2 regions of the Arthrobacter caoxuetaonis genome follow, and region 2 is predicted to be linked to the other one. Evidence: predicted binding sites of a transcription regulator. Region 2 holds the regulator's gene; the other holds the start of a gene.
The links. The regulator HrcA, encoded in region 2, represses chaperone genes, less so after heat shock. The targets are predictions, from matches to a motif close to TTNGCACTCGNNNNNNNCGAGTGCNAA.

Region 1 (18,107 bases), 1.4 Mb from region 2:
GCAGTCGTGGCCGAAGGCAAGGCCGAATTCCCCTTCCTGGTACAGATGGACCCCAAGCAGGGCGATCCCTACCACCTTTACCCGCTGCAGACCTCCATGGGCGTGCCCGTCTTCGGCACGGACGAGGCTGGCAGCTACGACGCTTCGAAGCTGGAACTGGGCAACCCCGGCGGCGTCGAATTCGCCGAGAAGCTTGTGGCCTGGGGCGATTCCGGCGAACGCATCTTCAACTCCAGCATCACCCCGGATATCGCCAAGGAAAAGTTCAACGCCGGCGCCTCCCCGTACCTGCTGACCGGCCCGTGGAACGTCCCGGACGCCGAAGCCGCCGGCATCAACCTGGCTGTCGACCCGCTGCCGACTGCCGGAGATTCCCCGGCGCAGCCGTTCGTCGGCGTCAACGGCTTCTTCATCAGCGCCAAGAGCCAGAATGCCCTGGCAGCCAACGAATTCGCCCTGAACTACCTCACCACCGAGGCCGTGCAGGATTCCATGTTCGAGGCAGGCGGACGCCCGCCGGCCCTGACGGCTTCCTTCGACAAGGCTGCCGAAGACCCGATCGTGGCTGCGTTTGGCGAAATCGGTGCCAACGGTGTTCCGATGCCGGCCATCCCGGAAATGGAAGCCGTCTGGGCTGACTGGGGCGGCACGCAGCTGGCCCTCATCAAGGGCGAAGCAGACCCGGCCACGGCATGGCCGGCCATGGTCTCCAACATCGAGTCCAAGATCAGCAAGTAGCGGTACCAACCAGCCGCAGGCGACGAGTGGTCCGGACGGGATTCCCGTCCGGACCACCTGTAGGAGAACTTCATGGCCGTTTCCACGGACGCACCCGTCCGCCCGTCCAAACCCGCACCGGTCCGCGAGCGCAGGCGCAGTCCCGACTCGATCGCCGGAACGCTGGCCAAGATCCTGCTTCTGGGACTCGTGGACGCGTTCGCCGTCTACGTTCTGATGATGCTCTTCCTTGCCGAAGAGTGGGTCATCCTTGCCGTGGCGGCCGGCGTGACGCTGGCGATCAACTGGATCTACCTGCGGCGGGGCGGCCTTCCGGCCAAGTACCTGGCACCCGGGGTGCTGTTCCTGCTGGTCTTCCAGGTTTTCGTGGTCGTCTACAGCGGTTACGTGGCCTTTACGAATTACGGCGACGGGCATAACAGCACCAAGGAAGACGCCGTCGCTGCAATCTCCCTGACCGCCCAGCAGCGGGTGCCCGACTCCCCGGCCTACCAGGTCTCCGTGGTGGAGCAGGGGAACGAGCTGTTCCTGCTGGTTACCGATCCGGACGGACGGGTTCAGCTCGGCGGCAGCGAGCAGCCGCTCGAAGAGGTCCAGGACGCCCAGCTCGGCGGAACCGGCAAGGCGACCGGTGTCCAGGGCTATGAAACCCTCGCCTTCAATGACCTGCTCAACAGGCAGTCGGAGATCCTGGAACTCACGGTCCCTTTCTCCGAGGACCTCGACGACGGGACGCTGAAGACTGCTGACGGCTCCAACGCCTATGTCTACAAGCCGGTGCTGGTCTATGACGAAGCAGCAGATACCTTCACCAGTTCCGAGACGGGAACCGTCTACCGCGACAGCGGCGAGGGGTCCTTCGTTTCCGAAGACGGGGAACGGCTTGCCACCGGCTGGAAGATCAACGTCGGCTTCGAGAACTTCCAGCACGCCGTCACGGACCCGGAGCTCCGCGGACCGCTGCTGAGCGTGATCGGCTGGACCTTTACCTTCGCGGTTGCCTCCGTGGCACTTTGCTTCGGGCTGGGGCTGTTCCTGGCGATCACGTTCAACCACCCCACGCTCAAGGGCAAACGCACCTACCGGGTGCTGATGATCATGCCCTACGCTTTCCCTGCCTTCCTCGCCGGACTGGTCTGGTCAGGCATGCTGAACCAGGAGTTCGGCTTCATCAACGGGACGTTCTTCGGCGGTGCGTCCATTCCCTGGCTGAACGACCCCTGGCTGGCCAAAGCCAGCGTGCTGCTCGTGAACACCTGGCTGGGTTTCCCCTACATGTTCCTTGTCTGCACCGGTGCCCTGCAGTCCCTGCCCGAGGAAGTGAACGAGGCCGCGAGAATGGACGGCGCCTCCGCCTGGCGGATCTTCCGTTCCATCAAGCTCCCGCTGCTGCTGGTCTCCACTGCACCGCTGCTGATTTCCACGTTCGCGTTCAACTTCAACAACTTCAACGTGATCTTCATGCTCACCGGCGGCGGCCCGCGCTTCCCGGGCACCAGCCAGGACATCGGCGCCACCGACCTGCTGATCACCGTGGTCTACAAGGTGGCCTTCGGGCAGGGGACGGGCCGTGACTACGGTCTGGCCAGCGCACTGGCGATCCTCATCTTCGTCATCGTCGCCGTCATTTCCGCCGTCAGCTTTAGGCAGACCAAGTCGCTGGAAGAAGTGAACTCATGAGCACCTCCACCTCAGTTCCGTCCAGGCTCGCCGCGGAAGCCCCGCGCCCCGGGCCCGCCGTCCGGCCCACCCGCCGCAGTTTTGGAGCCTGGTTCAAGGACACCGGATGGCGGCACCTGGTGGGCCTGGTGATGACGGTCTTCGCCCTGCTGCCGCTGGCGTACGTCCTCTCCGCTGCCCTCAGCCCCAGCGGAACCCTGGTTGCCTCGTCCGGACTGTTCCGGGACATTGGGTTCGCCAACTTCCAGGCACTCTTTTCAGACCCGCAGAAACCGTTCGCCCGCTGGTTCCTGAACACCCTGGTGATCGGCGTGGTCACCAGCGTCGCAACGGTCTTCCTGGGGGCGCTGGCCGCCTACAGCTTCTCCCGGATGCGCTTCACCGGGCGGCGGATGGGCCTGCTGAGCCTCCTGCTGCTGCAGATGTTCCCGCAGATGCTGGGGGTAGTTGCCATCTTCCTGCTGCTCTCGGAAATTTCGGACATCGTTCCCTGGCTTGGGCTGGGCAGTCAGCTGGGCCTGATCATGGTCTACCTGGGCGGGGCGCTTGGGGTGAACACCTACCTGATGTACGGGTTCTTCAACACGGTCCCCAAGACGCTCGACGAAGCGGCACGGATTGACGGTGCCGGGCATTTCCAGATCTTCTTCACCATCATCCTTCGCCTGGTGACTCCCATCCTGGCGATCGTGGGCCTGCTGACCTTCATCACCACCACGGGGGAGTTCATGATCGCCTCCATTGTCCTCAACGATCCGGATAGCCAGACCCTCGCCGTCGGGCTCTATTCCTTCGTGGGGGACAACCAGTCCCGGACGTGGGGCGTCTTCTCCGCCGGAGCGGTGCTGGCAGCCGTGCCGGTGATGGTGTTGTTCCTGTTCCTGCAGCGCTACATCGCCTCCGGCCTGGTCGCGGGCGCAGTGAAGGGCTGACGCGGGCAGGTTAGAAGCCGACGACGCCGTGCGGGATGTAGTGCTCGTCCAGCAGTGCCAGGTCCTCCGAGGTGAGCTGCATGTCCAGGGCGCCGACGTCGTCCTCCAGATGCCCCACCCTGGTGGCACCGACCAGCGGCGCCGTTACCACGGGATGCGCCATCACCCAGGCGATGGCCACCTGCGCCCTGCTGGTTCCATGCGCCTGGGCGACCTCACCGACGGCATCGGAGACCAGCCGGTCGGTGGACTCGTACGCGCCATAGAGCCTGTCGTCCAAAGCATCCCGCCCGCGGTGCCTGCTTGGCTCGTCCCAGGGGCGTGAGAGCCTGCCCCGCGCCAGCGGGCAGTACGCCAGGACGCCGATTCCCTGGTCCTCGCAGAGCGGGTACATCTCCCGTTCCTCTTCCCGGTAGATCAGGTTGTAGTGGTCCTGCATGGTGATGAAGGGCGTCCATCCGTGTTCCTGCTGCAGGCAGAGGGCCCGGGCGAACTGCCAGGCGTATGTGGTCGACGCGCCGATGTACCGGACCTTTCCGTCCCGGACCAGCTGGTCCAGGGTGGAGAGCGTTTCCTCCAGCGGCGTCGTCCCGTCCCAGCGGTGGATCTGGTACAGATCGATGTAGTCGGTTCCGAGCCGGCGCAGGCTTTGGTCCACCTGCCACAGGATGTGCTTGCGGGACAGTCCCCAGCCGTTGGGCCCTCGGGACATCTCGCCGTGGACTTTGGTGGCGATGACAACCTCTTCGCGGCGGGCGTACTCGGCCAGCGCGACGCCGAGGATGCGCTCGCTGTCCCCGGCTGAGTAGACGTTTGCCGTATCGAAGAGGTTAATGCCCAGTTCCACGGCCCGCCGGATGAGGAGCTTGGATTCGTCCTCGCGCAGCGTCCAGTCATGGTTGCCGCGGTGCGGGTCACCGAAGCTGAGGCATCCCAGCCCGAGCGCGGACACTGTCAGGCCGGAGTTGCCAAGCTTGGCGTAGCGCATGGAGTTCATGACCTTGCCTCCAAGAATGTTGCCTCGGGCAGCGGGAGCGCCGGCGGCACCGCCGGTACTGCCGATGCTACGGCGGCCGTTGCACGGGGTACAGGGTCAGGGGGCTTCACAGCGGACAGCAGGGCTCAGCCGGGCCGCGCGGTGCGAAGCTCTACAGTCTCGGCGATCTCGGCAAGCCGGCTGGCGCGGGCGGACTCTGCCGGCGTGAACGGCTCCCCGGGCCGGATGAACCTCAGCGCCTCGTCCCAGGCCGTGGGGACCTTTAGGACCGGGGTTCCATATTCCGGCCCGCCCGGAGCGAGGCGGGACGGATCAACCACCAGTTCCGCCGCGAGGAGTTCCGAGACGGCCCAGCCGAGCTCCTGCGGGTTGGCCGCCACCCGTGCGCCCAAGGCCAGGGCCTTGGTTTGGCCGTCGGCCAGGGCCAAAGCCGTCGTGGGCCAAACCAGCACAGACCCGGCTCCGCCGTCGGCAAGCGCCTCGGCCACGTCGTGTTCCCGCAGCCCAGGCGGTCCGGAGACCACGAGCTCGTCCATGACTCCGCCGGGCACTGGTTGCGAGGTAATCGAGAGGATATTCGCACGGGACCGTGCCAGCGCATGGGCCAGGTCCTCCAATGCACCGGGAGTATCCGCGAGGACCACGCGTGCCCTCCAGAGGGTTCCCGAACCGGCCAGCATGCTCCGCTGCCGCAGCGCCGGACCGTGGAGCCAGCTGTGCAGCAGCCGGCGGGCCGAAGGCTCGGCCACCCAAATCACCAGGACCGTGGCGGTGACCGTGAGCAGCAGGACTTTGGACAGGTAGGGAAGATCCGCCTGCAGGACGGCAGCGTGGACCAGGAGTTCGATGGGGAGCATGGCGGCAACGTTGGCGGCCGTGAGGCGGGTACGGCCCGGCCGCGGCAGCTGGCCGCAGGACCCGCAGGCCAGATCGGAAGCGGAGGCAGGGCGTTTCGTCATGGGCCCAGTGTCGCGGGGGACCTGTTTCGCGCGTATTGCGGGTGCGTCAATTGTGCGTGGCACAGGGTCTGCCTCCCGGGCAGGACCGGGACCTATACTTCAGCCATGGTTTTTGCTCCCAAAGGTCCCAGCGCCGGGCAGGACAGCAGTGCGGGTGCGGAGAAGGGCGCCGCAGCCCTGCTGCTGGCGTACCTGCAGGAGCAGCTTGCTGAACTGCTCCGGCAGCAGGAAAGGGTCCGGGCCGAGGAACCGGAGGCCGTCCATAAGATGAGGGTGAGCACCCGCCGTCTGCGTTCGGCGCTGGCCAGCTACCGCCGCCTGCTTGAAAAGGAACCGGCCCGCAGCCTGCGCGGTGACCTGAAATGGCTGGCACAGGTGCTGGGCGGGGCCCGTGATGCACAAGTGATGCGCCACCGGCTGCAGGCCCTCGTGGCATCGCAGCCTCCGGACCTGGTCCTGGGGCCGGTGGCGGCCCGGATCGACGAAGAACTGCTCAGCGACTATTCGTCCGCCGTCCAGTCGGTGCACCAGGCGCTGGACAGCGAGCGCTATGGGCAGATGGTCAAGCAGCTGGCCGGGATGGTAGCGGATCCGCCGTGGAACCAGGCCGAAACCGGTTCGGGGCGGCACACTGCGGAGGCAATGATCCGCCGGGACCGCGGCCGGCTCCGGGCCCGCGTCAAGGAGGCCAAGGCCGAAAAGGATCCCGAAAAGCGTGCGGAGATCCTTCACGAAGCACGCAAGGAGGCCAAGCGGCTGCGCTATGCCGCCGAGGCGTGGAGGCCGGCAGGAGGAAGCGCAGCAGACGCCATGGTGGAAGCCGCCGAGGGACTGCAGAAAACACTGGGGGAGCACCAGGACAGCGTTGTCACCAGGTCGCTGCTGCGCTGGATGGGAAGTACGGCCGGAGAGGGCGAAAACGGGTTCACTTACGGGCGCCTCCATGCGATTGAGGAGCACAGGGGAAGGGCCGCGGAGAAGAACTATCGCCGCCTGTGGAACAAGTTTCCGCCAGGGCCCTGAACCTCGGCCGCTGTGAACGGGCACTCTGGACGCGGCGGAGGTGCCGGACATAACCTTCAGGAAGCGGGGGTCAGGTCTCCGGAACCGCCGGGGCGCCCGGTTCCTGCGCTGACGGAGGGATCCAATGGCATCTCCCTGGGCGCCGCTGCAGAACCGGATGTTCCTCATACTGTGGCTGGCCCAGCTGGGGTCCAACATCGGCAGCTGGATGCAGACCGTCGGCGCGCAGTGGTATCTGGTGGAAACCGGCGCCAGTCCCGCCCTGGTATCCCTGGTGCAAACCGCCTCCCTTGCTCCTGCCCTCCTGCTCGGACTGATTGCGGGCGTCCTCGCCGATGCGTTCAACCGCCGCCGGCTGATCCTGGGCGCCAACCTCTTTGCCGCCGGCGCCGGGATCCTGCTCACGGTCATTGCCGCGTTGGGCCTGCTCGGGCCCGATGCCCTGCTCCTCTACACGTTCCTGATCGGCTGCGGGGTCGCCCTCAGCTCGCCGGCCTGGCAGGCCATAACCCCCTCGCTGGTACCGAGGGACCAGATCCGTTCCGCCTCGGCGCTGGGGTCGGTGGCGATGAATGCCGCCCGTGCCATAGGACCGGCCGTGGGAGGCCTGCTGGTTTCGCTCGCTGGTCCAGCCTTCGTCTTTGGTGTCAATGCGGTGTCTTTCCTGGGCACGGCACTGGCGGTGTTCGTGTGGCGGAGCGCACCGGAGAGTCCTGCGGACCGCGAACGGGTCGGCGAAGCGATGGCAGCCGGCATCCGTTATGTGCGGGCAGCGCCCAGGATCCGCCGCATCCTGCTGCGCTGCGTGATGTTCATGGTTCCGGCCAGCTCCCTGTACGCCTTGCTTCCCATTGCCGTCAACGGCCATCTTCAGCTGGGTTCCTCAGGCTACGGGCTCCTTCTTGGCGCCCTCGGCATCGGTGCCATCCTCGGAGTGGTAATCCAGGGCCGAGTCCGGGAGCTCTTCCCGGATAACGCCCTGCTGGCAGCGTCCGCCGTGGCGTTCGGGGCCTGCGTTTTTGCCGCAGGCTACCTCCCCGCGGTACCGCTGGCTGCCCTGCTGGTGCTGGGCGGAGCAGCATGGATCAATACCTTTTCCACGCTCAACAGTGCTGTGCAGCTGACCCTGCCGGAATGGGTCCGGGCGAGGGGACTTTCCGTCTACCTCATGGTTTTCACCGGAACGCAGGCATTCGGGTCGCTGTTGTGGGGGAGCCTGGCCACGGCGTACGGCTACTCGGCGGTCCTGGCCGCCGCCGGCGTCGTGCTGGTCCTGGTGGCCGCGAGCGTGGCGGTCCTGCCATTGCTTCCCCGCACCGGCAAGCTGGACCGCAGCGTTCCTGAGCCGGACCTTGGGCTGGAGGTCGAAAAGGAGCCGAGACCCGACGACGGGCCGGTGACGGTCTTGGTGGCCTATGAACTGGAACCGGGTGAGTCCGCAGCGTTCGTGCAGGCAATGCATGAAGTCCGGCTCTCGCGGATGCGCACCGGAGCCACAGGGTGGGAGCTGGTGCATTCGGTGACGGATTCCCGCCAGTTCCGCGAGATTTACGACGTTCCGACGTGGCGCGAGTACATGCGCCAGGAGCATGAACGGCTCACCGGTGAAGACCGGAAGAACATTGAGCGGGCGGAATCCCTGGCGGCGGAGGAACCACGGACCAGGTGGTTCCTCCCCGCGAAGGCCTAGTCCCCGGCCGCCAGCGCTTCGCGGACCCGGGGTGCTACCTCGGATCCATAGAGTTCGATGCACTTCATCAGGTTCTCGTGGGGAAGCGTGCCCAGACTGTACTTAAGATCGAAACGCGACAGTTCGAGGGTCCGCGCGGTCCGCACGATCTTTGCCGCCACAGTTTCCGGCGAACCGACAAAGAGCGCGCCCTCAGGACCGGCCGATGCTTCATACTCCGAGCGGCTGACCGGCGGCCAGCCGCGTTCCCTGCCGATCCGGTTCTGCATCGCGGCGTAGTGCGGCCACGCTTCCTCCAGCGCCTGCTCGTCCGTAGCGGCTATGTAGCCGGGAGAATGCGCCCCGACGGGAAGCATCGGCTTGCCGAACTCCTTCAGCGCCCGCTTGAACAGGGAAACGAACGGGGTGAAGCGGGCAGGTTCCCCGCCGATGATGGCCAGCATCAGCGGCAGGCCGTAGTGGGCCGCGCGGACAACGGACTGGGGCGTGCCGCCGACGGCGATCCACGCGGGGAGGGCACCGTTTTCCGTGGGGGGATAAACCAACACGTCGCGCAAGGGAGGCCGGATGGTCCCCTCCCAGCTGACGGGCTTTTCTGCCAGCAGCTTGGTGAACAGATCAAGCTTCTCTTCGAACAGGACCTCGTAATCAGCCAGGTCGTATCCAAAGAGAGGGAAGGACTCGGTGAAGGAGCCGCGGCCAAGGATGATTTCTGCACGGCCGTTGGACACGGCGTCGAGCGTTGCGAAACGTTCGTAGACCCGGATGGGGTCGTCGGAGGAAAGGACGGTCACCGCGGATCCCAGGCGGATACGGCTGGTCTGGCCTGCGATGGCTGCCAGCACGGTCTCCGGCGAGGACACCGCGTAGTCGTCCCGGTGGTGTTCACCAATACCGATGAAATCGAGTCCGAGGGAGTCGGCCAGGACGGCCTCCGCCACCACGTTGCGGACGACCTGGGGCATCGGCAGCTTGTTGCCCCCGCCGTCGAATGTCACGTCTCCAAACGTGTCCAGTCCCAGTTCAATCTGCTGTGCCACTCAGTCCGCCTTCTCTCGATCTCATGCAAATGCATCTAATGATGAGCCTAACCTGTCTTGGCGCACGGGTATTCCCGCCGGTCCGGGTACGGGCCTGCTCCGCCGCGCCGCACCCGGCCGCACGGAGCGCCCCGCGCTCGCAGATAGACTGGAAACCGGTCCGGAGCGCGGCTCCGTGCCCGGGGGCGACGAGACAGATCCACCAACCGAGGACAGTTGAGGAACTTTGCGAGACTTTAGTGCACGCCTGGCCACGCCTGAGGAGATTGCGGACTGGGACAGCCGCGTCCAGGCGAACCCCAACGGCGGCAATGTCCTGCAGTCCGCCGCCTACGCGGAGGTCAAATCGCACCACGGCTGGAACCCCGTCTACGTTGTCTTCACGTGCGCGGACTACACGTCCTACAACCTGGTCATCGAAAAGAAGGTCGCCCTCCTGGGCAGCCTCTGGTACCTCATCAAGGGTCCCGATGCCGCCGCAGCCGAAGACGTGCCGGCCATGGCCCGGGCACTGGGAAGGTTTGCCAAGGAGAGCGGCCGCCGGGTCTTCGCACTCAAGGTGGAGCCGGACATCGTGGACGGAGAAGACGTACGGAAACTCTTCCGCGAAGCCGGGCTGGTCAAGACCTTCAATCTCCAGCCCAACGACTCCACTGCGCTGCTGGACACGACGCCCGACACGGAACAGATTCTCAAGAACATCTCCTCCCGTGCCCGCAACGCCGTCCGGCGGGCGATCCGCGAAGAGGCTGACGTGCGCCGGGTGGAGCCCACCGAAGAGAACATGCGCGCCATGTACAAACTGATGAGCCACATCGAGGACCGCTCTTCGGCGAGGATGCGCTCCTACGAGTACTACCGGCGCTTCTGGTCGAACTTCACGGCCGCCGGACAGGGCCGCTTCTATTTTGCGTTCGAAGACGGCGAGCCGAGTGTCGGTGCGTTCGTCATCGCCTACGGCAAAAAGGGTACGTACAAGGACGGCGGCTCCAAGCCGCGGCGCAAGCAATACGGGGATTCCCACCTGGTGCAGTGGACTGCGCTGACCGAACTCAAGGAAGACTTCGGTATTGAGGAATACGATTTCTGCGGCACGCCGCCGAGCAGCGAACTCAAGAACAAGGAACATCCCCACCACGGACTGGGCCTGTTCAAGACCAGCTTTTCCAAGACCGTCACGGACTTCGCCGGCTGCTGGGACCTGGTGCTGGACCCGCTGCGGTACCGGATCTGGAACACCATCGGTGAACGTGTGACCCGCCAGATCTACTGGCGCAGGCATCACCAGCCTTTCTACTAAACCGCACGTCAAGACGAGGCCAAAGGGGTGGACACTGTGGAGAACGAGAATGAGCGCCGCAACGCTGCCCTGAGCACGCAACCGGAGGCAGGGCTGATCCCTGTGATCAAGGCACCCGAACGGGCGGCGCGGAGCAGCGCCGCCGGCCTGCGCAGCACCAAGCCCAAGCCGCCGCCGGCGACGTCCTCTGTTCCGCGGCTGGAGAAGGGTGCTCCGGCAAAGGCTCCGTCAGTGACCCCCAAGGGCCAGCGTGCGGCCGGTGTCCCGCCGCGTACCGGCAAGCCGCGGGCACGCAAGACGACGCCCCGCCAGCACAGCCCCTCAGCGGCCCAGCGTACGGATTCGTCCTCGGCAGCGGCACGGCGGATGCTGCGCCGGCTGGTGCAGGGGGAAACACCGCCGACGCAGGCCATGTCGATCGTGGAACGACTGGCCGGGAGCCCCTACGCCAACCCCCGGGTACGCTCCGGCGGTCCGGATGCCAGTGCGCGGAAGACCCTCGACTTCGCCCTGGGCATGGCAGAAACCATGTTCAGGTACGGTGCCGGTGCCCTCGAAGTGGAAACGGCCATAATCGCCGTGACCGCTGCCTACGGACTCGAAAACATCGAAGTGGACATCACCAACCAGTCGGTGCTGCTGAACTACTCGCCCAAGGACCAGACGCCCATCACGGTCATGCGCGTCGTCCGGTCCTGGACGAACAACTATGCGGGACTGGCACTGGTGCACCGGCTGGTCACTGACATCGTGGACGGCCACGTCACCCGTGCCGAGGCGTCAGCCCGGCTGGGCGAGATCGTCCATAAACCCAAACCGTTCCCGCGCTGGGCTGTCACCTTCTCCGCCGGACTGTTTGCCGCCGCGATCGTCGCATTTATTGGCGGCGGGCCGCTGGGATCAGCCGTCGGATTTGGCAGCACCATCCTGGTCAGCCTGCTGCAGCGGGTGCTCGGACGCTGGCGGGTGCCGGACTTCTTCACCACGGCTGCGAGCGGGTTCCTCGTGACCGCCCTCGCCATGCTGTTCTGGTGGCTGGACGCAAGCGGTTCGGTGGACCTGAATATTGCGCCCGGAATCGTGGTGGCAGGGGGCATCCTCCTGCTGCTGCCCACCGGACGGCTGGTTTCCGCCGTGCAGGATGCGATCAACGGCTTCCCGGTGACGGCCGCCGGCCGCTTCCTCTCCGCCTTCCTCAGTTTTGGCGCCATTGTCGCGGGAATCGCCGTCGCACTGGTGGTGGGCACCCTGCTGGGGATGCCCTCCCTGGAAGTGACTGAAGAGACGTCGTCCCAGTACCCGTTCGCCGTCACGGTGCTGATACTCGCCGTAGCCCTGGCCACGATCAGCATCACCGAGCAGTCACCGATGAACCTGGTGCTGCCCACGGTGCTGATCGGCGTGGGCGGGTTCCTGGTGGGGACCCTGTCAGAAGCGGTGGGCGTGGGCCCACGGCTGACGCCGGCTGTCGCAGCGATCGCGATCGGCATGGCCAGCCGGATCGTCGCCCTGCGGATGGGCGCGCCGCAGCTGGTGATCGCCGTGCCGGCGATCCTGTTCCTGTTCCCGGGCCTGAGCATCTTCCGTTCCATGTACGGCCTGAGCATCGGGCTGGAGGATATTTCCGACGGCGTCATCGGACTCTTTAACGCCCTCACCGTGATCCTGGCAATCGCCGGGGGAGTGGTCTTCGGTGACAACTTGGCCCGTCCGCTGACCCGGAACCTCAGCGGAAATGACCGCCGCAACCGCAGGCGCTGAAGGCCCGGATACCAGGGGTCAGAGAACCTTGCCGATCGGGGTGCGCTTCTCTGCCTGGAAAGCGTCCTCGGTCCGGCCCGCGGCCCAGTAGCCGGAGAGCGAGACCTGGTCCCGCTCGAGTCCATGCCGGTTGAAGAATATTTCCCGGAGTTCCTTCATGGCTTCGCGCTCACCGTGGGCAAAAACCTGGACGCGTCCGCTGGGCCAGGGGTACGCGGCCACGGCTTCAGCCAGGACCTGTCCCGCTCCTGCGGCCGATCCCCGGTGGAGCCAGGTGATGCGTACGCCGTCAGGCGCGGTCAACGGCAGCTCATCTTCCGGGCCGTGGACTTCGATCAGTGCGGAACCGATGGCGTCGGCCGGCAGGGCTTCCAAGGCGGCCGCCGTAGCGGGCAGGGCGGACTCGTCAGCTGCGAACAGATACCAGTCAGCCTCGGGATCCGGCGAGAAACCGCCGCCCGGACCGCCGAACGTGATCCTCTCACCGGGCTGGGCGCCGGCGGCCCACGGTCCGGCAAGGCCTTCCGCCCCGTGCACCACGAAGTCCATGGCCAGTTCCCGCTTCACCGTATCCACCCAGCGGACGGTGTATGTCCGTGAGACCGGCCAGTTTTCCCGTTCCGTCTGTTCACGCAGCGTTTCCAGGCTCACCGAGCCGTCCAGCGGGCGGCCGTCAGGCCCGAACCAGATCTTGCAGTAGGCGTCCGTGCATTCGCTGGGGTGGAACGAGTCGAACCCTGGGCCGCCAACGACAATCCGCACCATGTGCCGGGAGAGCTGTTCCCGGCGCAGGACCTGCATGGTGTGGACGGGCCTTGCACGCCGGACCGGAGCAGGGGAACGTGTGGCGGGTGCTTCAGGCATGTGTTGTTTCTCCTGGTACGGGGGGACTGCTTCTACGGTACCCCGGGAAGCTGCCAGTCCACCGGGGTGCTGCCCTGGGCGAGTAACATCTCGTTGGCGCGGCTGAAGGGGCGGGATCCGAAGAATCCCCGCGAAGCGGACAAAGGGCTGGGATGAGCCGACTCAACCCTCGGGGCACCGCCCAGCAAAGGTGCCAGGGCCTGCGCCTGCCGCCCCCACAAGACGGCGACGAGCGGGAGGGGTGATCCGTCAGCACGCCGCCGCGCAGCCAAAGCCCGTACGGCCAGATCGGTGATGTCCTCCCAGCCCCGGCCGCGGTGGGAGTTCGCCGCGCCGGCCTCGACTGTCAGGGAACGGTTCAGCAGCAGGACCCCCTGTTCCGTCCAGGCGCTGAGATCTCCATGGGCGGCGGGGGCGATGCCCAGATCCGCCTGCAGCTCCTTATAGATGTTGGCCAGTGAACGCGGAAGGGGCCGGACTCCCGGCTCCACCGAAAAGGAAAGGCCGACGGCGTGCCCCGGTGTTGGGTACGGGTCCTGTCCGGCGATGAGCACCTTCACCTCTGACATGGGGCGGCGGAAGGCACGCAGGATGTTCTGCGGGGCGGGCAGGATGTGGGCTCCGGCACTGCGGCGGCGTTCGAGGTCGTCTCCCAGCCGGTGGATCAGGCCGGCCGCCGGGGCAAGGGCCTCGGCCCAGTCCGGGGCCATCAGCGAGGCCAGCGGTGTCCCGCTGGTGAAAGGAATGGGCGTGCCGCCGTCGGTTTCCTGCTGCCCGCCGCCGGGCGTGGCGGGAGGATCCAGGGGGAACAATGCCGGCTCTTCGCTGTTTCTCACCTGTCCAGTCTTGGATATCTCCCGCCAGAATCCCAACCGCATCCGCGGCACAGCTAAATGACAAGGTTGTTATTCCGGTTTAGGATTACTGCTGGACACAGACTTTCCCCCGCACCGGCATGCCTTACTGCCGCGCCCGGGGGAACAGACCAGGAGACGGGGACACTCAGTGGCAGGAACAGCTGAAGCCGGGGCCTTCTCACCGGACGGCACCGTCGACCCCGAGAGCCCTTTGAGTGAACGCGAGCAGCAGATGCTCTCGCTGGAACGTTCCTGGTGGAAATACTCGGGGGCCAAGGAACAGGCCATCCGGGATCTCTTTGGGCTCTCTGCGACTGCCTACTACCAGATCCTCAACGCGCTGATCGACACGGAGGAAGCGCTGGCACACGATCCGATGCTGGTGAAGAGGCTGCGTAGACTACGTACTACACGCCAGCGTGCGCGCACTGCCCGCCGCATGGGCACCGACGCATAGGGCCCCACAGATCAAGGACAGACAACGCAACCATGAGCCAATACCCCAGGGACGAGTTCGATAAGGTCCCGGAGACCTCCACACGGCAGGGCGTCCACCGCGAACGCCTCATCCCTGCGCGCTCAAGTGGTATTGGCCTGATCATTACGGTTGGTGTCCTGGCACTCCTCGTCGGGCTGGCCGCATATGTGGTCCTGCCCCGTCTCGGCATCGGTGCTGACGGCAACGCGACACCGGTGGCCGCAGAAACGGAAGCTACCGATTCTGCTTCGCCGAGCGCCCCGGCAACACCGTCCAGCCCGCCGTCGCCGTCTGCGGTGCCGTCCAGCAGCCCAGAGCCGACCCCGGTGGAATCGACCCCTGCGGCAGACAAGACCCAGCCGGTGGTCGTCCTGAACGCCAGCGGCATCAGCGGCCTGGGCGCCGGCATCTCCGCCCGGATCGGTGCCGAGGGCTGGATCACTTCCAGTGTCGGCAACTGGGCCGGAGCTCCGCTGCAGGGCTCGGTCATCTTCTACAACGGCGAGGCCCAGCGCGCCAACGCGGAGGAGCTGTCTGCCCTCCTCGGGATCCCCACGCTCAGTGAGTCGCCTGAATTCGCCACTGTGACAGTGGTGGCGGGCCCCGGTTTCCAGTAAATAGCCGAGTGTTGTTAAAACTCGATAACTAATTCCCCGCCCCGGACCGCTGCCGGGTCCCTGTGGCTAAAGTTAGCTCCAGCCGCCGGGGTAACAGCGGTCCTGCCCCACCTCGGCACGGATCTCCCGGCAGCTGTTCCGGCGGAGCACCAGCCCCGGGACTGACCTGGACAAGGGGAGAGAAGCATGGCGCAGGGCATCGTCAAATGGTTCAACGGCGAAAAAGGGTACGGGTTCATCACAGTCGATGAGGCCCAGACTGATGTTTTTGTCCATTGGTCCGCCATCCAGTCAGCCGGGTACCGGACACTGGAAGAGGGCCAGCGGGTGGAATTCGAGATCGGTGAGGGACAAAAGGGTCCCCAGGCCGAAGACGTCCGGACGGTCTAGCCGGACCCCTCCAAGCAAAAGAGCCGGCGGCTCCCTGAATCCAGGGGGCCGCCGGCTCTTTCTCTTTCCGCGTGTTGGGGCGCCCTGGTCTTGGGCGCTGGCCATTACTCCCGCAGCGGCATCCCGCGCGCATCAGTCCGGAAGGTCTGGGCGCCGGCCAGGATCATGATTCCCTCGACGAAGCCCCAAATCGCGCCAGCCCCGAAAGTGAAGAGGGTTACCAGCAGCTGCACGACGCCGATGGTGGTGTAGCCGAGGTAGAACCGGTGGACTCCGAGGCCGCCGAGGAAGATGCCGAGCAAACCAGCAGCGAGGCGGGACTTCGGCGCCCAGCCGTACGGGGCCGGGTAACCCTGCTGGTAAGGATTCGGCGGCCCGGGCTGGTAGTAGCCGGGCGGCGGGCCCGGTGGATATGGGTTCTGGCCCTGGTACTGGCCGGTGGGCTGGTACTCACCGTGGTACTGGCCCGGGTGCCCGGGGTTCGTGTAGCGCCCCTGTCCCGGATACTCGCCCTGATAAGGGCTCTGCCCTGGCTGGCCTGTTTGGCCTTGGCCCTGATAGCCGCCGGGTTCCGGGGACTGGTGCGCCGACTCGTCGTAATCGCCGGGCGGCCGGCCGTAGGGAGGCGGGGCGGCGCTGGATCCATGTGCGGCCTGCGCCGTGGGATCCTGGTCTTCCGGCTGGCCCGGGGTGGGTTGCCCCGGAGGGGGCTCGTTCGTCGCCATTTGCCTACTCCTGAAGATGTCGGGGTCACGCCGCCCGCAGGGAACCCGTTGGTAACGAAAGGGCGTGCATGGGACCAATCTACGCCGTCGGGCAGCGATTTGGAGGCAGCTGGCGGTCCACGGTGGGGCGATGGGGTACCGGCTCGGGTTTTGGATGGAAACCCCGGTCACAACCGGCCGTGACTGCTTGCACTCCCGGTGCGGGAGTGCTAATTATTGACTTAGCACTCTTGCGGGCTGACTGCTAAAAGTCGCCGGTGTTGAGTGAACCAGCAAGCCGCTGGGGTGAGGGGCGGAACGCGCGTAAAGAGATCGTGCGATTCTCCCCGTCCGTCGCGGGCACCTCAGAAGGAATGCAACATCCAAGCATGACTGTTCCGGAAGGACGATAGCCGTTATGGCCAAGATCATTGCATTTGACGAAGAGGCACGCCGCGGCCTTGAGCGGGGCCTGAACACCCTCGCCGACGCCGTCAAGGTCACGCTCGGCCCGCGTGGCCGCAACGTCGTACTCGAAAAGAAGTGGGGCGCTCCCACCATCACGAACGACGGCGTTTCCATCGCCAAGGAGATCGAACTCGACGATCCCTACGAGAAGATCGGCGCCGAGCTGGTCAAGGAAGTTGCCAAGAAGACTGACGACGTCGCCGGTGACGGAACCACCACGGCTACCGTCCTGGCTCAGGCCCTCGTCAAGGAAGGCCTGCGCAACGTTGCTGCCGGCGCCGACCCGCTGGGCCTGAAGCGCGGCATCGAGAAGGCTGTTGCAGCCGTCACTGCCGAACTGCTCGCCTCTGCCAAGGAAATCGAAACCAAGGAGCAGATCGCTGCTACGGCTTCCATCTCCGCCGGTGACCAGCAGATCGGCGACCTGATCGCCGAAGCGCTGGACAAGGTTGGCAAGGAAGGCGTCATCACGGTCGAGGAATCGAACACCTTCGGCCTGGAACTTGAGCTCACCGAAGGCATGCGTTTCGACAAGGGCTACATCTCCGGTTACTTCGTCACCGACGCAGAGCGCCAGGAAGCTGTCCTCGAGGACCCGTACATCCTGATCGTCAACTCCAAGATCTCCAACGTCAAGGACCTCGTTGCCGTCCTCGAGAAGGTCATGCAGTCCGGCAAGCCGCTGCTGATCATCGCCGAAGACGTTGAAGGCGAAGCACTGGCCACCCTGGTGGTCAACAAGATCCGCGGCACCTTCAAGTCCGTAGCCGTCAAGGCTCCGGGCTTCGGCGACCGCCGCAAGGCCCAGCTGGCTGACATCGCCATCCTGACCGGCGGCCAGGTCATCGCCGAAGAGGTTGGCCTCAAGCTCGAGAACGCCACGCTGGACCTGCTCGGCAAGGCACGCAAGGTTGTTGTCACCAAGGACGAGACCACCATCGTCGAAGGTGCAGGCGACGCCGACGAAATCGCCGGCCGCGTCAACCAGATCCGCGCCGAGATCGAGAACTCCGATTCGGATTACGACCGCGAGAAGCTGCAGGAACGCCTGGCCAAGCTGGCCGGCGGCGTTGCAGTCATCAAGGCCGGTGCCGCAACCGAGGTTGAGCTCAAGGAACGCAAGCACCGCATTGAAGATGCCGTCCGCAACGCCAAGGCAGCGGTTGAAGAAGGCATCGTCGCCGGTGGCGGCGTGGCCCTGATCCAGGCCGGCCAGAAGGCATTCGCCAACCTGAACCTCGAAGGCGACGAAGCAACCGGCGCCAACATCGTCAAGGTTGCCATCGATGCTCCGCTGAAGCAGATCGCCTACAACGCCGGCCTCGAGCCGGGCGTTGTCGTCGACAAGGTCCGCGGCCTGCCCGAGGGCTTCGGCCTGAATGCCGCAACCGGCGAATACGAGGACCTGCTTGCTGCAGGCATCAACGACCCGGTAAAGGTAACGCGTTCGGCGCTGCAGAACGCTGCATCCATCGCCGGTCTGTTCCTGACCACCGAAGCTGTTGTTGCTGACAAGCCCGAAAAGGCCGCACCGGCCATGGGCGGCGACGACATGGGTGGCATGGGCGGTATGGGCGGCTTCTAGTCCCCAACCGCCGGCCCCCGGGCC
Region 2 (9,585 bases):
GCCCTGGGAACTGGACGACACGTCCTACGCCCTGAACATGATCGACACCCCGGGCCACGTGGACTTCACTTACGAGGTGTCCCGGTCACTGGCAGCCTGTGAGGGTGCAGTGCTTCTGGTCGACGCCGCCCAGGGCATCGAGGCCCAGACGCTGGCCAACCTCTACCTGGCGATGGAGAACGACCTCACCATCATTCCGGTCCTGAATAAGATCGACCTCCCGGCAGCGCAGCCGGAAAAGTACGCCGAGGAGCTGGCGCACCTGATCGGCGGTGATCCGGCGGACGTGCTGAAGGTCTCCGGCAAGACCGGCGTCGGCGTTGAAGCCCTGCTGGACCAGATCGTCCGTGACATTCCCGCACCGGTCGGCGACCCCAACGCACCGGCACGCGCCATGATCTTCGATTCGGTCTACGACACCTACCGCGGCGTGGTCACGTACGTTCGCGTGGTTGACGGCAAGCTCTCGCCCCGCGAACGCGTGCAGATGATGTCCACCCGCGCCAGCCACGAACTGCTGGAAATCGGTGTCAGCTCGCCGGAACCCACACCCTCCAAGGGCCTGGGTGTCGGCGAGGTGGGTTACCTCATCACCGGCGTGAAGGACGTCCGGCTCTCCAAGGTTGGTGACACGGTCACCAACCTCGCCAAACCGGCAGCCGAATCGCTGCCCGGCTACGCCGATCCCAAGCCAATGGTGTTCTCGGGGCTTTACCCGATCGACGGCGCCGACTATCCGGTGCTGCGCGATGCGCTGGAAAAACTGATGCTCAACGACGCCGCGCTGGTATACGAACCCGAGACCTCGGCGGCACTGGGCTTCGGTTTCCGTGTGGGTTTCCTTGGCCTGCTGCACCTGGAAATCACCCGCGAACGGCTCGAGCGCGAGTACAACCTGGACCTCATCTCCACCGCACCGAACGTGGAGTACGAGGTGACGCTCGAGGACAACAAGGTGGTCACAGTGACCAACCCGAGCGAGTACCCGGAAGGCAAGATCAAAGAGGTCCGCGAGCCGATGGTGTCCGCGACCATCCTGGCACCGAACGAATTCGTTGGCGCCATCATGGAGCTGTGCCAGGCCCGCCGCGGCGTCCTGGGCGGCATGGACTATCTCTCTGAGGACCGGGTCGAGATCCGGTACCGCCTGCCGCTGGCCGAAATCGTCTTCGACTTCTTCGACATCCTGAAGTCCAAGACACGCGGTTATGCCTCGCTGGACTGGAAGGCCGACGGCGATCAGGTGGCCGACCTGGTCAAGGTGGACATCCTGCTCCAGGGTGAGCAGGTGGATGCTTTCAGCTCCATCACCCATAAGGACAAGGCCTACTCCTACGGCGTCATGATGACCGGAAAGCTCCGGGAGCTGATCCCGAGGCAGCAGTTCGAGGTGCCGATCCAGGCCGCCATCGGCTCGCGGATCATTGCGCGTGAATCCATCAGGGCCATCCGCAAGGACGTGCTTGCCAAGTGCTACGGCGGCGATATCAGCCGTAAGCGCAAGCTGCTGGAGAAGCAGAAGGAAGGCAAGAAGCGGATGAAGATGGTGGGTCGCGTCGAGGTTCCCCAGGAAGCCTTCGTCGCCGCACTGTCCTCCGACGAGTCCAAGGACAAATCCAAGAAGTGACTCCCAGCGCATTGCCCCTCGGGGATCCCGCGCCAAAGGACGGAATCCTGCCGGCCCAGGCTGCCACCGAGGCAGCCGGGCGCCGGTTCGGTCTCTACGTCCATATCCCGTTCTGCGCCGTCCGCTGCGGCTACTGCGATTTCAACACCTACACCGCCACGGAACTTGGCGGAGGTGCCTCGCAGGTTGAGTACGCGGCGACGGCGCAGCAGGAAGTGCGTTTCGCCGCCGGTGCCCTGAAGGCCTCCGGCGTTCCGCACCGGCCGATCGAAACTGTCTTCTTCGGCGGAGGAACACCGACCCTGCTGCCGGCCGAAGACCTGGCAGCCATCCTTGGCACCGCCGTCGAACAGTGGGGACTCGCCCCGGGCGCCGAAGTGACCACCGAAGCCAATCCGGATTCAGTCACGCCGGAATCGCTGCAACTGCTCGCTGCCGCCGGATTCACCCGGGTGTCCTTCGGGATGCAGTCCGCCGTCCCTCATGTGCTGGCGGTCCTGGACCGGACGCACACGCCGTCGCGGGTGCCGCAGGCCGTGAAGTGGGCGCGCGACGCCGGCCTCAAGGTGAGCGTGGACCTGATCTACGGCACACCGGGGGAGTCCCTGGCTGACTGGAAACACTCCGTTGAGGAAGCGCTCAGCTACGAACCGGACCATATTTCGGCCTATGCCCTGATCATCGAAGACGGCACCAAGCTGGCGGCACGGATCCGCCGCGGCGAGATTCCGCCCATCGACGACGACGACCATGCGGACAAATACCTGCTGGCCGATGAACTCTTCGGAGCAGCTGGACTCGGCTGGTACGAGGTCAGCAACTGGGCGCGGACGCCGTCGGATGAATGCCGGCACAACATGGCGTACTGGCGCAGCGATGACTGGTGGGGTGTAGGTCCCGGTGCACACTCGCACGTCGGCGGTATCCGCTGGTGGAACGCAAAGCACCCCACTGCCTACGCAGGCCGGATCGCGGCGGGGGAATCCCCTGCAGTCGGCCGGGAAACGTTGGATGCGGACACCCGTTACCTCGAAGACGTCATGCTCCGCGCCCGGCTTGCCGAAGGAATTTCCCGTGACCGGCTGCGCCCGGAGGGCCGCCTTGCGGTGGCCGGACTCATCGCCGACGGCTTGGTTGATCCCCGGGCGGCCATAGCCGGAACCGTCCTGCTGACGCTGAAGGGGCGCCTGCTGGCTGACGCCGTCGTGCGCCGCCTGCTGCCCTAAGCCCGCCCAACACGGCCCGCCCGCCCAACGCAAAGACCCGCCGTCCCCTCAAGGGACGGCGGGTCTTTTTGGTGCGGTGGGTCTTTTAGTGCGCGGCCGGAGCCGTCAGCGCTGGATGCGTCAGCGGATCCGGCGCAGGTTGAAGCGGTAGCGGTACGGACGCCCGCGGTTGCATTCGATGCCCGCAATGACCGAAGCCACGGCGACGGCAATCCAGATAAGGGCATTGAAGACCGCGAAAAAGCCGCCCACGACGGGGATGAAGGACAGCAGCCAGGCCACCAGCGCCAGGATGGTGGGAGGCAGGGTAAAGTTCAGCGCTTCCTTGGATTCCTGCGCAGTGAACGGGCCGCGGTCGCGGAAGACCAGGTAAATGATGAGGGACGGCACAAAGCCCAGGATGCCGCCGAAATGGGACAGCGTGGCCCACTGACGGTCTTCGGAAGCAGTCAGCGGAAGGGCATTGGCGGGTGCACCCTGGTAGTCCGGGCGCGCTGGGGAACCGTGGTTTTCCGGTCGCTGCGGATGGTTCTGGCGTGTGTTGGACACAGTTGCATTCCTTTAACTCTCAGATGACGCAGGGTTCGCACCCACGGGTACCTGTTGTTCATCAAGGGTACTGGGTTCAGCGGCGTACACAGGCAAACACACCTGCGGCGGAGCGCCGCAGCGGGCGGAGAGCGCCGCGGACGGCTGTCGCGCTAGGGCACGGTGAGGAAATCGATGACCTCTTCGACCCGCCCCAGGAGGGTCGGCTCCAGATCCGCATAGGTCCGCACGGCGCCCAGGAGTTTCTTCCAGCCCATGGCGACGTCGGTGTGATCACGGTGCGGCCAGCCGAGTCCTTTCAGGATGCCGGTCTTCCAGTCTTCCGAACGCGGGACCACGGGCCAGGCCTGCAGACCGATGACGTGGGGTTTGATCGCCTGCCAGACGTCTACGTAGGGATGGCCAACGATCAGGACGTTCGCTGCCGCACCGGGAACGGCCATCGCTGCGGCCGCGATCCTGGATTCCTTTGACCCCGGCACCAGGTGGTCCACCAGGATTCCCAGCCGCCGTCCTGGCCCGGGGGAGAAGTCCCGCACCGCCGCAGCCAGGTCATCCACGCCGTGGAGGGGCTCGACGACGATGCCTTCAACGCGCAGATCGTCTCCCCAGACTTTTTCCACCAGCTCAGCGTCGTGTTTGCCCTCAACCCAGATGCGGCTGGCCCGCGCGGTCCGGGCCCGCTGGTTCGCGACGGCGACCGAGCCGGACGCCGTTCGCTGCACTGTCGGGGCTGAGGACTTTACTGCCGGAACCACTTCCACGGGTTCGCCTTCAAGGAGGAAGCCGAAACCCAGTTCAAAGGATTTAGTGCGACCCCGGGCGTCTTCAAGCACCATGAGGTACAGGCCCCCGGACTTTTCCGTCCGCAGGACGGCGCCTACCCAGCCGGTTTGGACATCTTCCAGCACAAGGCCCTTCTCGGCGCCGACCTGCCGGAGCGCTTTCCGGACCGGGGCAGAGATATCCCTCGGTCCCCATTCAAAGTTCGGCACGGGGTTTCCTCGTTCCTGGACACGGGGCGGAGCGCCGGCGGTCTCGCAGGCACGGGAGATTCAATGCTAGCAACGGCATCGGAACGTATTAGACTTAGCACTTGAGTATGCCGAGTGCTAATCCGCGCGAAAGTGCCGCAGGAGCTTCAACGAGGGAGGGAAAACCATGAGTGAACCACGACGGCTCGAGGTGCTCCGGGCCATTGTTGAAGATTATGTCCATTCCCGGGAACCTGTGGGTTCCAAGGCCCTGGTAGAGCGGCACCAGCTCGGCGTCTCCTCCGCCACCATCCGCAACGACATGGCGGTCCTCGAAGAAGAGGGCCTGATTGTTGCGCCGCATACTTCTGCCGGACGCATCCCGACTGACAAGGGGTACCGGCTCTTCGTTGACCAGCTATCGGACCTGAAGCCGCTGTCGAGCGCCGAACGCCGTGCCATCCAGAACCTGCTTGAGGGCGCCGAGGACATTGATGACGTCCTGGACCGGACAGTGCGCCTGCTGGCCCAGCTGACCAACCAGGTCGCCGTCGTCCAGTACCCGCATCTGGGCAACGCCAAGGTGCGGCATATCGAGTTCGTCCTGCTGGCACCGGCACAGGTGCTGGTAGTCCTGATTTCCACCACGGGCCGGGTTGAGCAGCGGGTCATCACCGTTCCCTCCCCGGTCACCGAGCCTGCCCTGCACGAACTCCGCCAGCACTTCCTGCAGGGACTGGCCGGAACCACCCTGACGCGTATCACCAGCCACCTCGCCGACTGCCTGGCAACGGTGCCGGTGCAGCTGCGCGGCACCGCGGGGGCGCTCGGCCGCTGCCTGGAACAGCTTGCGGGCATCAACCGCGAGGACCGGATGGTCATGGCAGGAACGGCGAACCTGGCCCGTGCCACCGGAGATTTCCCGTTGACCATCGGACCGATCCTTGAAGCACTTGAGGAACAGGTGGTCATGCTCCGCCTGCTTTCAGAGATGGAGCAGGACGCCAGGGGCGTCTCCGTCCGCATCGGTTCGGAGAACCCCTACGGCTCTCTCTCCGAGGCCTCCGTGGTAGCCACTGGGTACGGCCCGGACGCGTCCGCTATGGTAGGAATCCTTGGTCCCACACGAATGGACTATCCCAATACCATGGCTGCGGTCCGCGCCGTCGCCCGCTACCTTTCCCGGGTCCTGAACGAGTGACCCGGAGCGGCAGCCCCTCGGGGTGCCGTCGAAAAGACAAAACCCGCCCCTATAACGGGGTACGCAATACAGGAAGCGATGTGCACGAGTGAGTGATCACTACCAGGTACTCGGCGTCAGCCGGGATGCCACCGGCGAGGAAATCAAAAAGGCGTACCGCAAGCTTGCCCGCAAGCTGCATCCTGATGTCAACACCGCTCCCGGAGCCGCTGACGAGTTCAAGGCAGTGTCCCACGCCTACGAAGTCCTCTCCGACCCGCAGAAGCGGCGGATCTATGACACCACCGGCCAGGAGAACGGCACCGACAACGGTTTCGGCGGCGGCTTCAGCGGCCAGGGCTTCGGCTTCCAGGACATCTTCGACACGTTCTTCGGCGGCGGCGCCGGCGGCGGGCGGGGACCGGCTTCGCGTACCCGCCGAGGCCAGGACGCGCTCATCAACGTCCGCATCGACCTGAAGGACGCCGTTTTCGGCACCAACAAGAAGATCGACGTCGAAACCGCTGTCCTCTGCCCAACCTGCGACGGTTCGTGCTGCCAGCCCGGCACCTCCCCGCGCACCTGCGATATCTGCCACGGCACGGGTCAGGTCCAGCGTGCGGTCCGGTCCATCCTCGGCCAGGTCATGACCACTGCTCCCTGCGGTTCCTGCCAGGGGTTCGGCACCATCATTCCCGACCCTTGCCACGAGTGCGCCGGGGAAGGCCGGGTCCGCAGCCGCCGCACGCTGACGATCAAGGTCCCCGCCGGCGTGGCCACAGGCACCCGCATCCAGCTCAGCGGCCAGGGTGAGGCCGGCACGGCCGGCGGGCCCCAGGGTGATCTCTACGTGGAAATCCGCGTCAACGCGGATCCGGTGTTCGTCCGGGAAGGCGACGACCTGCATGCAACGCTGACCGTCCCCATGACCGCGGCAGCGCTGGGAACGGTCATCACCATGGAAACGTTCGACGGCGCCCGGGAAATCAGCATCAAGCCGGGCACCCAGTCCGGCGAAGTGACCACCCTCAAGGGCCTGGGCGTCACCCACCTGCGCGGCTACGGCCGAGGGGACCTGATGGTCCACGTCCAGGTCGAGACGCCGCAGAAGCTCGACGCCGAGCAGGAAGAACTCCTCCGCCGGCTCGCCGAACTGCGCGGCGAACAGTTCGCCGAAGGCCGCGTCGGGGGCACCAGCAGCCCGGGTGTCTTCGCCAAGCTCCGCGACCGCCTCGGCAACCACTAGCCGCAGACGGGTACTTCATGACCAACCCGATCTTTTTTGGCGACCCCGAACAGGTGGCAGCGGCGGCACCGGGAGGCGTCTTCACGCTGACCGGCCCGGAGGCGCGGCATGCCGTGTCGGTCAAGCGGCTGGCTCCGGGCGAGGACGTTGACATTGTCGACGGCGCCGGGATCCGGCTGCGCGGAACTGTCCGCTGCGCTGAGCCTGCCCTGCTGGAGATCGAGGTCAGCGAAGTCCAGTCCGAGCCGGCCCCGGTTCACGAGTTCATCCTGGTCCAGGCCCTGGCCAAAGGGGACCGGGATGAGCAGGCCATCGAGGCAGCTACCGAGCTCGGGGTCGACGCCGTCATTCCGTGGCAGTCAGAACGCAGCATTGTGCGGTGGCGGGCCGAGAAGGCAGCGAAGGGACGGGCGAAGTGGCAATCGGTCGTAACGTCAGCAGCCAAGCAGTCCCGCCGTTCCCGGCTGCCCGTCGTCCTGGACGTCGCTGATACCAAAATGCTGCCGCAGCGGCTGGCAGGGATGGACCTGGTGCTCGTCCTGCACGAAGAGGCGGACACTGGACTGGTCAACGCGGTGGAGTCGCTGGAGCTGCAGGGGCAGGATCGTGCACCGGGGGACCGGGTTTCCATTGCCGTGGTGGTGGGCCCCGAGGGCGGGATCTCTCCCGCGGAACTCGAGTCCCTGCGCGCTGCCGGTGCCCTCACCGTGCGCCTTGGGCCGCACGTGCTCCGCTCTTCAAGCGCCGGCCCGGCAGCACTGGTGCTGCTGAACTATTTGCTGGGCCGCTGGTCCTAACTGCTCCAGATGCCGGGCAGGCCGGAGCGCGCGGGTCAGTAGACAGTAATGCGCTTCGAATCCTCGTTGGCACCATCGCCGTGGAAGACCCGCAGGTTGTATTCGCCCGGTTCCAGTTTGATGCTGACTTCGAACAGTGCCGTTTCGCCGGTAGCGGCGTCGAGTGCGACTCTGCCCGTGGTGGCGGCTGACGTATCCGGACGTCCCTTCACGATCGGCTCGACGCTCCAGGAAAGCTTCTCCTCCCGGACCACGGCGGAACCGGTGACGGTGACGGAGGTTTCGACGCCGTCGCCTTCCTGGGGATCGATGATCCAGATCGGCGCGGGCAGCAACTTGTCCCGCTCGAGCGGTTTTTCCAGCAGCTCGTGGCCGAAGGCCTGGTAGCCTGCCTTGCCGTCCACCAGGACAATCACGCTGGTGCTGTACCCCGCCGTCGTGAGCCCGGCGTTGGCCGCAGCAGCGGTGGCGGTGTACACCAGCTGCTGAACGGCCCGGTGGGCCATGCCTGCGTCAAGTGAGGCCTTGAAGGCGTCGGAAGTGATGTCCACGGTGATGATGTTCTTGCTCGAAATCGAGGCGGTCACTTCAGACGCCGGCTGCCAGGGTGTGAAGTAGTCGCTGTCACGGGGGACCTGCGCCGTCATGGCCTGTACTGCTTCGCCAATCGGGTCGCCCGTGTTCTCGGACGGCAGGAATTCCCGGTACAGCTGGATGTCGGACTCGTTCTGGGCCAGCCAGTAGACCGGCATGACAACTTTCGACGCCGTTGCCTCCGCGGGAGCCGAAACCGCCATGGGCAGCCCCTCGGACGCCGAGGATTTGCTGAACGAATCGGGCATCGATGTGGTCGGCAGCTCTGCGACGACACCGCAGCCGGGGAGGATGAACGGAACTGCCGCTGCGAGGAGGAGGACACGGACGCGGGTCTGCCGTTGTTTTGCCATAGCCGTCCCTGCCTTCCGTTGCTCAGTGCCCGCAGTCCGGGGACCGGGCGGTGCATGTGGGGGAGCGTCCGGAGCGGGGATCCGGTCGCAGCACGACCCCCAGCTTGGCACAGCCCGCGGCCCGAAAACGGTGAGTTAACTGTTCTGGGATGGGACTGAAACCTGATTGAGACCGAGCCGATGCAAAGCCGAGACAAACCGCGTAATCCACGTCACGGACCCTTCCCGTGCCCGTTGCGGCTACACTCCTGCTGCCATGGCGGCACGGCGTGGCGCAGATCAAGTAAGATTAAATGAGGTGTGCGCGCGGAATTACTCCGGGAGCCTGCCGGGGGAAGCATTCCGTTTTCAGCTTTAGACCAAGATGACCTGATAAGGGGCGATGAGAGGCCGAGGGGCCGTATATATGACCGAATCTTCAGCAGGAATCGGCACCATCCGCGAGGACCAGCAGACGATTGTCTTTGACTCCACGGAGCATATGGTCCAGTCTCTGGGCGCGAATGACGAGGCTTTGAGAGTCATCGAGTCCGCCTTCCCCGAGGTCAACCTCCACGTCCGGGGCAACGAACTCTCTGTCTCAGGCCCGGCGCCTGCCGTTGACCGGACCGTCCGCCTGGTGAATGAGGTCCGGGTCCTGGCGCGCCACCAGACCCGTGTCACGCCGCAGGTGCTGGAACAGCTCATCACCATGCTCAGGGACCAGACCGCCGAACGTCCGGCCGAGGTGCTGACGCAGAACATCCTTTCCACCCGCGGACGCACCATCCGGCCCAAGACGCTGAACCAGAAGAACTACGTTGACGCGATCGACCGCAACACCGTGGTCTTCGGGATCGGTCCGGCAGGTACGGGCAAGACCTACCTTGCCATGGCGAAGGCCGTACAGGCGCTGCAGCAAAAGGAAGTCAACCGGATCATCCTCACGCGTCCTGCTGTCGAAGCGGGGGAGCGGCTTGGCTTCCTCCCGGGAACGCTGAACGACAAGATCGACCCCTATCTGCGGCCCCTCTATGACGCCCTGCACGACATGATGGAT

Region 1: the regulator HrcA is predicted to act here: its motif matches at 16,273-16,299, upstream of groL (chaperonin GroEL).

What each region holds. Positions count from the first base shown of each region.
Region 1 is NZ_CP099466.1:583,157-601,263, forward strand. Features, by position in the region: gene NF551_RS02705 (sugar ABC transporter substrate-binding protein) at 1-738, shown strand, start outside; gene NF551_RS02710 (ABC transporter permease subunit) at 811-2,418, shown strand; gene NF551_RS02715 (sugar ABC transporter permease) at 2,415-3,350, shown strand; gene NF551_RS02720 (aldo/keto reductase) at 3,361-4,338, opposite strand; gene NF551_RS02725 (ACT domain-containing protein) at 4,473-5,306, opposite strand; gene NF551_RS02730 (CHAD domain-containing protein) at 5,412-6,329, shown strand; gene NF551_RS02735 (MFS transporter) at 6,454-8,019, shown strand; gene NF551_RS02740 (LLM class flavin-dependent oxidoreductase) at 8,016-9,059, opposite strand; gene NF551_RS02745 (lipid II:glycine glycyltransferase FemX) at 9,286-10,359, shown strand; gene NF551_RS02750 (threonine/serine exporter family protein) at 10,591-12,120, shown strand; gene NF551_RS02755 (siderophore-interacting protein) at 12,139-12,984, opposite strand; gene NF551_RS02760 (uracil-DNA glycosylase) at 13,017-13,862, opposite strand; gene NF551_RS02765 (DUF3263 domain-containing protein) at 13,990-14,298, shown strand; gene NF551_RS02770 (LytR C-terminal domain-containing protein) at 14,331-14,936, shown strand; gene NF551_RS02775 (cold-shock protein) at 15,123-15,326, shown strand; gene NF551_RS02780 (TM2 domain-containing protein) at 15,431-16,051, opposite strand; gene groL (chaperonin GroEL) at 16,449-18,083, shown strand.
Region 2 is NZ_CP099466.1:1,954,205-1,963,789, reverse strand. Features, by position in the region: gene lepA (translation elongation factor 4) at 1-1,627, shown strand, start outside; gene hemW (radical SAM family heme chaperone HemW) at 1,624-2,853, shown strand; gene NF551_RS08965 (DUF4870 domain-containing protein) at 2,974-3,402, opposite strand; gene NF551_RS08960 (DUF3097 domain-containing protein) at 3,555-4,397, opposite strand; gene hrcA (heat-inducible transcriptional repressor HrcA) at 4,564-5,577, shown strand; gene dnaJ (molecular chaperone DnaJ) at 5,666-6,802, shown strand; gene NF551_RS08945 (16S rRNA (uracil(1498)-N(3))-methyltransferase) at 6,820-7,599, shown strand; gene NF551_RS08940 (GerMN domain-containing protein) at 7,635-8,546, opposite strand; gene NF551_RS08935 (PhoH family protein) at 8,953-9,585, shown strand, end outside.